DNA from 2 places in the Proteiniborus sp. MB09-C3 genome. Region 1 is predicted to be linked to the other one. Evidence: a T-box and tRNA genes for the amino acid it is inferred to sense, from the RefSeq annotation. Region 1 holds a T-box; the other holds one or more tRNA genes.
The links. A T-box is a leader RNA that pairs with one kind of tRNA and senses whether it is charged. The one in region 1 lies ahead of lysS (lysine--tRNA ligase), so its partner is inferred to be a tRNA-Lys.
Positions count from the first base shown of each region.

Region 2: it has a tRNA-Lys gene. The T-box ahead of lysS (lysine--tRNA ligase) is inferred to sense a tRNA for this amino acid. The anticodon was not compared.

Region 1 covers NZ_CP127161.1:3,528,710-3,533,169, reverse strand. Annotated here, with positions in the region: gene QO263_RS17335 (hypothetical protein) at 102-371, opposite strand; gene QO263_RS17330 (helix-turn-helix domain-containing protein) at 353-790, opposite strand; gene QO263_RS17325 (hypothetical protein) at 1,108-1,392, shown strand; T-box leader at 1,789-2,045, shown strand; gene lysS (lysine--tRNA ligase) at 2,126-3,646, shown strand; gene QO263_RS17315 (methyltransferase domain-containing protein) at 3,949-4,460, shown strand, end outside.
Region 2 covers NZ_CP127161.1:2,971,315-2,975,774, forward strand. Annotated here, with positions in the region: gene QO263_RS14560 (substrate-binding domain-containing protein) at 1-590, opposite strand, end outside; tRNA gene QO263_RS14565 (tRNA-Phe) at 803-878, opposite strand; tRNA gene QO263_RS14570 (tRNA-Ile) at 891-967, opposite strand; tRNA gene QO263_RS14575 (tRNA-Ile) at 1,015-1,091, opposite strand; tRNA gene QO263_RS14580 (tRNA-Pro) at 1,103-1,179, opposite strand; tRNA gene QO263_RS14585 (tRNA-Trp) at 1,206-1,279, opposite strand; tRNA gene QO263_RS14590 (tRNA-Ile) at 1,355-1,431, opposite strand; tRNA gene QO263_RS14595 (tRNA-Ser) at 1,442-1,533, opposite strand; tRNA gene QO263_RS14600 (tRNA-Ser) at 1,543-1,631, opposite strand; tRNA gene QO263_RS14605 (tRNA-Lys) at 1,647-1,722, opposite strand; tRNA gene QO263_RS14610 (tRNA-Gln) at 1,866-1,941, opposite strand; tRNA gene QO263_RS14615 (tRNA-Arg) at 1,992-2,068, opposite strand; tRNA gene QO263_RS14620 (tRNA-Gly) at 2,114-2,187, opposite strand; tRNA gene QO263_RS14625 (tRNA-Tyr) at 2,326-2,411, opposite strand; tRNA gene QO263_RS14630 (tRNA-Thr) at 2,498-2,573, opposite strand; tRNA gene QO263_RS14635 (tRNA-Asp) at 2,726-2,802, opposite strand; tRNA gene QO263_RS14640 (tRNA-Val) at 2,820-2,895, opposite strand; tRNA gene QO263_RS14645 (tRNA-Glu) at 2,973-3,047, opposite strand; tRNA gene QO263_RS14650 (tRNA-Met) at 3,158-3,233, opposite strand; tRNA gene QO263_RS14655 (tRNA-Asn) at 3,253-3,327, opposite strand; tRNA gene QO263_RS14660 (tRNA-Phe) at 3,481-3,556, opposite strand; tRNA gene QO263_RS14665 (tRNA-Ile) at 3,566-3,642, opposite strand; tRNA gene QO263_RS14670 (tRNA-Pro) at 3,678-3,754, opposite strand; tRNA gene QO263_RS14675 (tRNA-Ser) at 3,782-3,873, opposite strand; tRNA gene QO263_RS14680 (tRNA-Ser) at 3,883-3,971, opposite strand; tRNA gene QO263_RS14685 (tRNA-Lys) at 3,987-4,062, opposite strand; tRNA gene QO263_RS14690 (tRNA-Gln) at 4,081-4,156, opposite strand; tRNA gene QO263_RS14695 (tRNA-Arg) at 4,207-4,283, opposite strand; tRNA gene QO263_RS14700 (tRNA-Gly) at 4,329-4,402, opposite strand.

The DNA.
Region 1 (4,460 bases):
TTTGAGTTCAAGTTTTGCTATACCTTTTCTAAAATATAGATGATTTAATCCAATATAGTCTCTATTATCTAAGCAATAGTTTATACCTGAGGAGGCAACTTCTAAAGCTTCTTCATGCCTACATAGCTTGTGATATATATAAGACAAATTGTAGCATATTTTAGCATATATTTCGTCATTGGCTCCATAGACTTAAAGCAAAATTCCATAATCTCTAAAGATTTCTCTGTTGATTCAATTATATCTAGCAATAGACCTGTATTCATTAGTATTCTAATTTCCATAGTACTATAGATAAAAGAATCATAATTAGACATAGAAAAGTTTGGAGTAGTAATTTCAATAGCTTTAATCAGTTTTTCGAGAGCCATATTTGGTTTTTTTCTTTTTTATTTAATATAATTGCTTCTATTAGAAATATTAGTTGCTTGATGAGTAATTTGAAATAAGGGTGATTTACGTTGGTAAGTAAGTTATTTAATTCATTTAGCTCAATATCTAGGGTATAGAATTCATCCCTGTCGATTTTAGACTCGAATCTGTTTTTGATGTCATTAAAACCTGAATAGTCATCCATTCTATATTTGAGAAGTAAATTATTTAAATCTTTTTTATATATAGGAGATAAAAGTTCTAGGGTTTCCTGCTTAGGAATTACTTTACCATTTTCTATTCTTCTTAAAGTCTGTATATTTATACTTGATAATCTGGCAATCTCATCTTGGGCAAAACCTAAGGCTTGTCTAAGCTTACATAACTTTTTGCCAAACAAACTAAGATTGTAATACAAGAACATTACTCTCCTTTTAAATATGTTATGAAGCATATAGAAAAAATTAAACATATTATCAGAATAATTCTTCAAAGTCAACTAACATTAAAGTAGGTTGTAAAATCATTTACTACCATGTATTATATAACAAAGAGAAAAAATGTAAATATGTGGATGAGTATAGGAACAAAATGCGTATAATTCCGAGTTAAAATCTTTTCTGAAATATGTTTGCTATATCCAATTTTTATTATATAATTAAACTAATAGGTAATAGATACGGATAAAGTGATACGCAAATTTACAGAATACAAATGTAAACAGGAGGGAAAATCGTGAGCGGAAATGAACAATTATTTGAGCTAATGTCGAAAATGTACGGTGAAATGCAAGAGGGATTTAAAGACGTTAAAGGAAGGCTCGACAAGGTGGAAGGAAGGTTTGACGGAGTAGAAGGTGAATTAGCAAGCGTCAAAAAAACAGTTATTCACATCGAAAATGAGCATGGTAAAAAACTACAAGCCTTATTTGATGGTCATACTCAAATAAACAGTCAGTTAGAGAGAATAGAAAACGAAGTAACGAGACACGAAGAGATAATTATAAGGAAAGTAAAATAGACCTTAGGAAGAGTAGTTTTCCTTGGGTTTTCTATTATATAATCTTATAAAATGAAAGTTATCTAAAACTACATATGAGACCTTAATTTGAACAGGGATATGAGCTAATAAGAGGCTTAAAGGCTTCTATAAAAGAAATATCTTCAAGGTTACTAGAATCTTTTCGCCAGGATTTCATAACCGTTGAAGACATTATCAAACTAAATTTAGTTGCATCTGCAATTAAAGTATCGTTTTTTCAATTATGAGAAGAAACATTATTTCGGAATATTTTGTATAGATTAGACTGTAATAAAGTGACTAACTTAAATTATAAAGAGTTTACTCTTTGATGCTGGTCAACATATATTTGTAGTTGACAGATTAATCCATCAGTGATAGAATTATACAAAACATTTAAAGACTATGAAGAGAAGAGTAGGTAGGCAATTTATTGTTACAGAGAGCCCTATAAGCTGAGAATGGGTATAATGTTGTCTATTGAAAAAAGACTCTGAGTTTCACATTGGACCTTTTTAAAGTGATGATGTGACGGGAGCTCCCGTTATAGAGATAAAGTATAAGCTTAACAAAGCCGTACTTAAAGAGACTGATATGGTGACATATCAGTAAACTAGGGTGGTACCACGAAATAAGCAGCTCTCGTCCCTAAGACTATTGTCTTGGGGGTGAGAGTTTTTTTATTGTTTTAGAACTGCTAAAAAATATAAGTGCATGTGAAGGAGGAAGGTAAATGTATAGATATTATGAAGATTTAGAAAACCTGCAGCAAATAATGAGTGATGCAAATAATCATATGGTCGAGCGTATAAAGAAATTGAATGAACTGATTGATATAGGAGTTAATCCATATCCATATAGCTTTGGAAGTGTAACACATTCTAGAAATATTGTAGATAATTTTGAAAGTATATCTGAGGAACAACAGTTTACTATTGCTGGAAGAATAATGCTGTTTAGAAAAATGGGAAAAGTAACCTTTTTGAATATAGTTGATCAAGAGGGCAGCCTACAGGTGTATATTAGTAGAAATATAGTAGGAGAAGAAAAATATGATTTATTAAGGCTAATAGATATAGGGGATATAATTGGTATAGTAGGAAATGTTTTCAAAACTAAGACAGGAGAAATAACATTAAAGGCAGAGGATATTACCATACTATCTAAATCCATAAGACCTTTACCTGAAAAGTATCATGGGATACAAGATACAGATTTGAGGCAAAGGCACCGTACCCTAGATATGATTATGAACGAGGGGGTGAAAGAAAGATTTATTAAACGCTCCAGAGCAATGACAGCTATTAGAAGCTTTATGAATTCAAGAAGCTTTGTTGAGGTAGAGACTCCAATTCTTGACACTAAATATGGTGGCGGAGAGGCAAAGCCTTTTCAAAGTCATATAAATGCTTTAGATATTGATGCATTCATGAATGTATCACCTGAGCTGTATTTAAAAAGACTTATGATAGGGGGAATTGAAAGAGTATATACCATTGGAAGATCCTTCAGAAACGAAGGTATTGACAGAACTCATTATCCAGAGTTTACACTTTTCGAGTGCTACATGGCTTATGCTGATTACACTGATATGATGGAGTTAATGGAAGACCTTTATGAGTACGTATTTACTCAGGTAAATGGCTCGTCTAAAATAGCTTATGATGGTGTTGAAATAGATTTTAAGGCACCTTGGAGAAGAGCGAGAATGTGTGACTTAGTAAAGAGTGAAACAGATATAGATGTTGAAAATTTATCTAAGGAAAAAATAATTGAGGCTATGAATATTAAAAATCTATTATCAGAGGAATTGCTTAGAGCGATTAATATGGAACAAGCTGCAAAGGGAGACCTGATTGTATATTTGTTTGAAAACTATTGTGAAAAAAAGCTTATACAGCCAACCTTTGTAATAGATTTTCCAGTTGAAACTTCACCATTATGCAAGGTTCACAGAGACAACCATGAGTTAATAGAAAGGTTTGAACCCTATGCATATGGTGTAGAGTTAGGAAACGCATATTCAGAACTGAATGACCCAATAAGACAAAGAATCTTGCTATATGAACAGGCTAAGCAGTTAAGAGCAGGACTAGAAACAGCAAGCCCCATGGATGAAGAGTTTGCACTGGCAGTTGATATAGGAATGCCGCCAGCAGGAGGGCTTGGAATAGGTATAGATAGATTGATCATGTTTTTAACAGGAGCTAATTCAATAAAGGATGTCATAGCCTTTCCATTGATGAAAAGATAAGAATGGTATGAAAATAGGAATAATGACTATATCATGATTATCATTACTTTATAATAATCAGTATTTATGTCTTATGAATAATTAATTGACATATCATGGATGATTATTTATAATTATGGTGTATTTTAGAAAGGATGATTAAGATGGTTAAACTCTATCTTGATAGATTACTGATATATAATAGATAATAACTAACAATACTATTAGTTTTCATCATTAGTCTTTTTGGCAAAAGAATTTTTGCCAGAGGACCACCTTTGATTCTTTTTTACAAGATGTAAAAAAGAAATCGGAGGATTATGATGAAGATACTAGTAGGGAATCAGATAATAGAAATAAACAAATATGAGTTTAAAAACATAGTTAAACAATATAACTCAGTAGCTATTGATATAGGTACTGGGGATGGACAGTTTATTTATAAAAGAGCAAAAAGTAATGCTGGAGAATTATATATAGGCGTAGATTCGTCGATAGATAACATGCGCAAGTACTCTATCAAGACAACAAAAAAGCCCTCTAAGGGTGGGTTAAATAATATACTGTTTGTTGTTGGAAATGTGGATGATTTACCAAATGAAATGACAGCTACAGCGGATAAAATAACTATAAACTTGCCTTGGGGTAGCTTAAGAGATGGGCTTGTCAAGGGAGAGGAAATTGTGCTAAGTAATATTAAAAAAATTTCGAAGGTTAAGGCTGAGATAGATATTTGTGTCACCTATAGTACTAAATATGAAAAAAGAGAGATTCATGAAAGAGAACTTCCTATACTGTCCATAGATTTTATAAAGACGCATTTAAAGAAACAATA
Region 2 (4,460 bases), 560 kb from region 1:
TTTAATTTCTCCATTATAGGAGTTACAGAAGAAGAACCTGCTACTACAATCTTACCGCTTGGTTTAGTACCGCTATAAGCAAGTGCACTATCATTAATTTGAATGTAGCTTTTAGCTACTACTGATTGTCCATCAGCACTCAGTATGAAATCAATGAAATCTTTCTTCAGTCCAGTTGCCTCGCCTTTTATTGCTATATTAAATGGACGAGAAATTTTATAGGTTCCATTTTTAATATTTTCTACATTTGCAGCAGCATTATCAATATCTAATGCTTTTACACTATCATTTAATGAACCCATAGAAACGTATCCTATTGCATAAAGATCACCTGAAACATTAGTCAACATAACATCAGTTTTGTTTGCAATAGTAGCTTCCTTAGTTGTCTTATCTATTTTTTTTCCATCGCTATCCTTTTCTTCAATTTTAAAAAGCTCTATAAATGCTCCTCTTGTTCCGGAACCATCCTCTCTAGATATAACTGAGATATCTTTACTTGTATTGAATCCGTCTTCTGATTTAGAGCATCCTATAAATAAGGTTGAAGCCAATACTAAAAGTAACATAGCAGATATTGTTTTTTTCATGTTTTATACTCTCCTTTATTTTGTTTTCAATGTCATTATAATTTATATAAGTAAAAAGAAGAGGTAAGGTTATGTAAAATGTAAGTAAAACTTTTCAATAATATGTGGAATATTAAGAAATGTAGTATAGGGAAAGGTAATATTCTATGTATAAGACAATAGATACCAAAAAAAGTTTAAGCGAGATTATCTAATCTCGCTTAAACTTTTTTTGGTGCCCAGAGGCGGAATCGAACCACCGACACGGGGATTTTCAGTCCCCTGCTCTACCTACTGAGCTATCTGGGCAAATGATTATTATGGTGGGCCTTCAGGGATTCGAACCCCGGACCTGCCGGTTATGAGCCGGACGCTCTAACCAACTGAGCTAAAGGCCCTCATAAATATGAAGTATATAATTAGTATCTAATGGGAAAATTATTGATGGTGGGCCTGGGTGGACTCGAACCACCGACCTCACGCTTATCAGGCGTGCGCTCTAACCACCTGAGCTACAAGCCCATCATTTTTATTGGTCGGGGTGGAGGGACTCGAACCCCCGGCCCCATGGTCCCAAACCACGTGCGCTACCAAACTGCGCTACACCCCGATCATTGTAATATTTTATTATAAAATTGGCAGGGGTGGAGGGAATCGAACCCCCACTAATGGTTTTGGAGACCAGTGTGATACCACTTCACCACACCCCTATATCTTAGGTAGAATAATAGCTTTGAATGCCTACATTCCACCAACTTAATTATGCCTTTAATTTAATTACTTAATGGTGGGCCTTCAGGGATTCGAACCCCGGACCTGCCGGTTATGAGCCGGACGCTCTAACCAACTGAGCTAAAGGCCCTAAAAAAACATGGCGGAGAAGGAGGGATTTGAACCCTCGCGCCCCTAAACGAGACCTACTCCCTTAGCAGGGGAGCCTCTTCAGCCACTTGAGTACTTCTCCATATTATTTTGGCGGAGGGGGTGGGATTCGAACCCACGTGGGCTTGCACCCTAACGGTTTTCAAGACCGCCCCGTTATGACCGCTTCGGTACCCCTCCATGTTATTTGTTTAATGGTGACCCATCCGCGATTCGAACGCGGGACACCCTGATTAAAAGTCAGGTGCTCTGCCGACTGAGCTAATGGGTCAATTTTAATTTATTTCTCGGATTCACTACTTTATTATGCTAACTCATTCTAAGCAACTAAGCGATGTACCCCAAATCAAAAGCATGATTTGGGTCCCCTGCTTATGCCGACTGAGCTAATGGGTCAATGTTAGCAGATTATACTGGCTGGGGTAGCAGGACTCGAACCTACGAATGCCAGAGTCAAAGTCTGGTGCCTTACCGACTTGGCTATACCCCAACAATTATTTTTCCTTGAGACAGCTGTAGCAATGTCCACTAGGATTATTATGGCGTACCCACAGGGATTCGAACCCCGGACACACGGCTTAGAAGGCCGTTGCTCTATCCTACTGAGCTATGGGTACATATTATTTTTGCTCTTATTGGATATAATTATATGTTACTTTTTATGGAGCGGGTGAAGGGAATCGGACCCTCGCAACCAGCTTGGAAGGCTGGGGCTCTACCACTGAGCTACACCCGCATGTATTAGTAACTCTATATATTACTTACTTTAGTTGCGGCTTGTTTCTGGGACACCTAAGCGATTCACACCAAACCAAAAGCATGGTTTGGGTTCTCTGCTTATACCACTGAGCTACACCCGCATGTATTTATTTTTTGGTGGAGGGGACTGGATTCGAACCAGTGAAAGCACAGCTAACGGATTTACAGTCCGTCCCCTTTGGCCAACTCGGGAACCCCTCCATATTTTACAGTCTAGTAACACAATTTTGGTGCTCATTGCGTTTGATCTACCTTTAATTTGCTTCGCAAATTAGGTTAGGTCATAATGGAGCTGGTGAAAGGAATTGAACCCTCAACCTACTGATTACAAGTCAGTTGCTCTGCCGATTGAGCTACACCAGCACATTGTCTTTACTTCTCGGATTAACTTTTTTTACTGCATTAACTCCTTATAAGCAACTAAGCGATTCACACCAAACTAAAAGCATGGTTTGGGTTCTCTGCTTATGCCAATTGAGCTACACCAGCATATTGCTTTACATATTAAAAACTATTGGCGACCTGGAAGGGACTCGAACCCTCGACCTCCAGCGTGACAGGCTGGCATTCTAACCAACTGAACTACCAGGCCAAAATGTCAATTATTTATGGTGGGCGCAATAGGGCTCGAACCTATGACCCCCTGCTTGTAAGGCAGGTGCTCTCCCAGCTGAGCTATGCGCCCATAAAATTTTAAATATTGAATTTATGTGATCTTTACAGACACTCCTAAATGTTGTCCTGACGGACAGATACTAAAGTTGGTGACCCTACCGGGATTCGAACCCGGGTTACCGCCGTGAGAGGGCGATGTCTTAACCGCTTGACCATAGGGCCATTATCATTTTAATTGTCCTTATCAGGCTTCTGTTTATTACCTGCACTTATACTGATATAATGGTTTCTCCTACAGACAATCTTAATTTTTGTCCTAAATATGAATTTTATGGTTGCGGGGGCCGGATTTGAACCGACGACCTCCGGGTTATGAGCCCGACGAGCTACCAGCTGCTCCACCCCGCGATGATTTAAATATATTTATTGGCTCCTAGGGTGGGACTCGAACCCACAACCTACCGGTTAACAGCCGGTTGCTCCGCCATTGAGCTACCCAGGAATACTCATGGCTAATTAATTTTTAACTTAGCGACAAAATATATATTATCATATAGGATTGATTATGTCAATAGTATTTGCTTGGTAATTTAAGGTATTGCTTGTGGTGATTAAAAAACCCCCATCATTTTCTATAACGACAAGGGTCTTTAATTGGTGCCCAGAGGCGGAATCGAACCACCGACACGGGGATTTTCAGTCCCCTGCTCTACCTACTGAGCTATCTGGGCAAATAATAATGGTGGGCCTTCAGGGATTCGAACCCCGGACCTGCCGGTTATGAGCCGGACGCTCTAACCAACTGAGCTAAAGGCCCTCATATAATATCACGACTAATTATATTTCTATTATTGGTCGGGGTGGAGGGACTCGAACCCCCGGCCCCATGGTCCCAAACCACGTGCGCTACCAAACTGCGCTACACCCCGATTTAGTATGAAATATATCCAGCCGAATGGCGGAGAAGGAGGGATTTGAACCCTCGCGCCCCTAAACGAGACCTACTCCCTTAGCAGGGGAGCCTCTTCAGCCACTTGAGTACTTCTCCATATTATTTTGGCGGAGGGGGTGGGATTCGAACCCACGTGGGCTTGCACCCTAACGGTTTTCAAGACCGCCCCGTTATGACCGCTTCGGTACCCCTCCATGTTATTTGTTTAATGGTGACCCATCCGCGATTCGAACGCGGGACACCCTGATTAAAAGTCAGGTGCTCTGCCGACTGAGCTAATGGGTCAATGTTAGCAGATTATACTGGCTGGGGTAGCAGGACTCGAACCTACGAATGCCAGAGTCAAAGTCTGGTGCCTTACCGACTTGGCTATACCCCAACAATTATTTTTCCTTGAGACAGCTGTAGCAATGTCCACTAGGATTATTATGGCGTACCCACAGGGATTCGAACCCCGGACACACGGCTTAGAAGGCCGTTGCTCTATCCTACTGAGCTATGGGTACATATTATTTTTGCTCTTATTGGATATAATTATATGTTACTTTTTATGGAGCGGGTGAAGGGAATCGGACCCTCGCAACCAGCTTGGAAGGCTGGGGCTCTACCACTGAGCTACACCCGCATGTATTAGTAACTCTATATATTACTTACTTTAGTTGCGGCTTGTTTCTGGGACACCT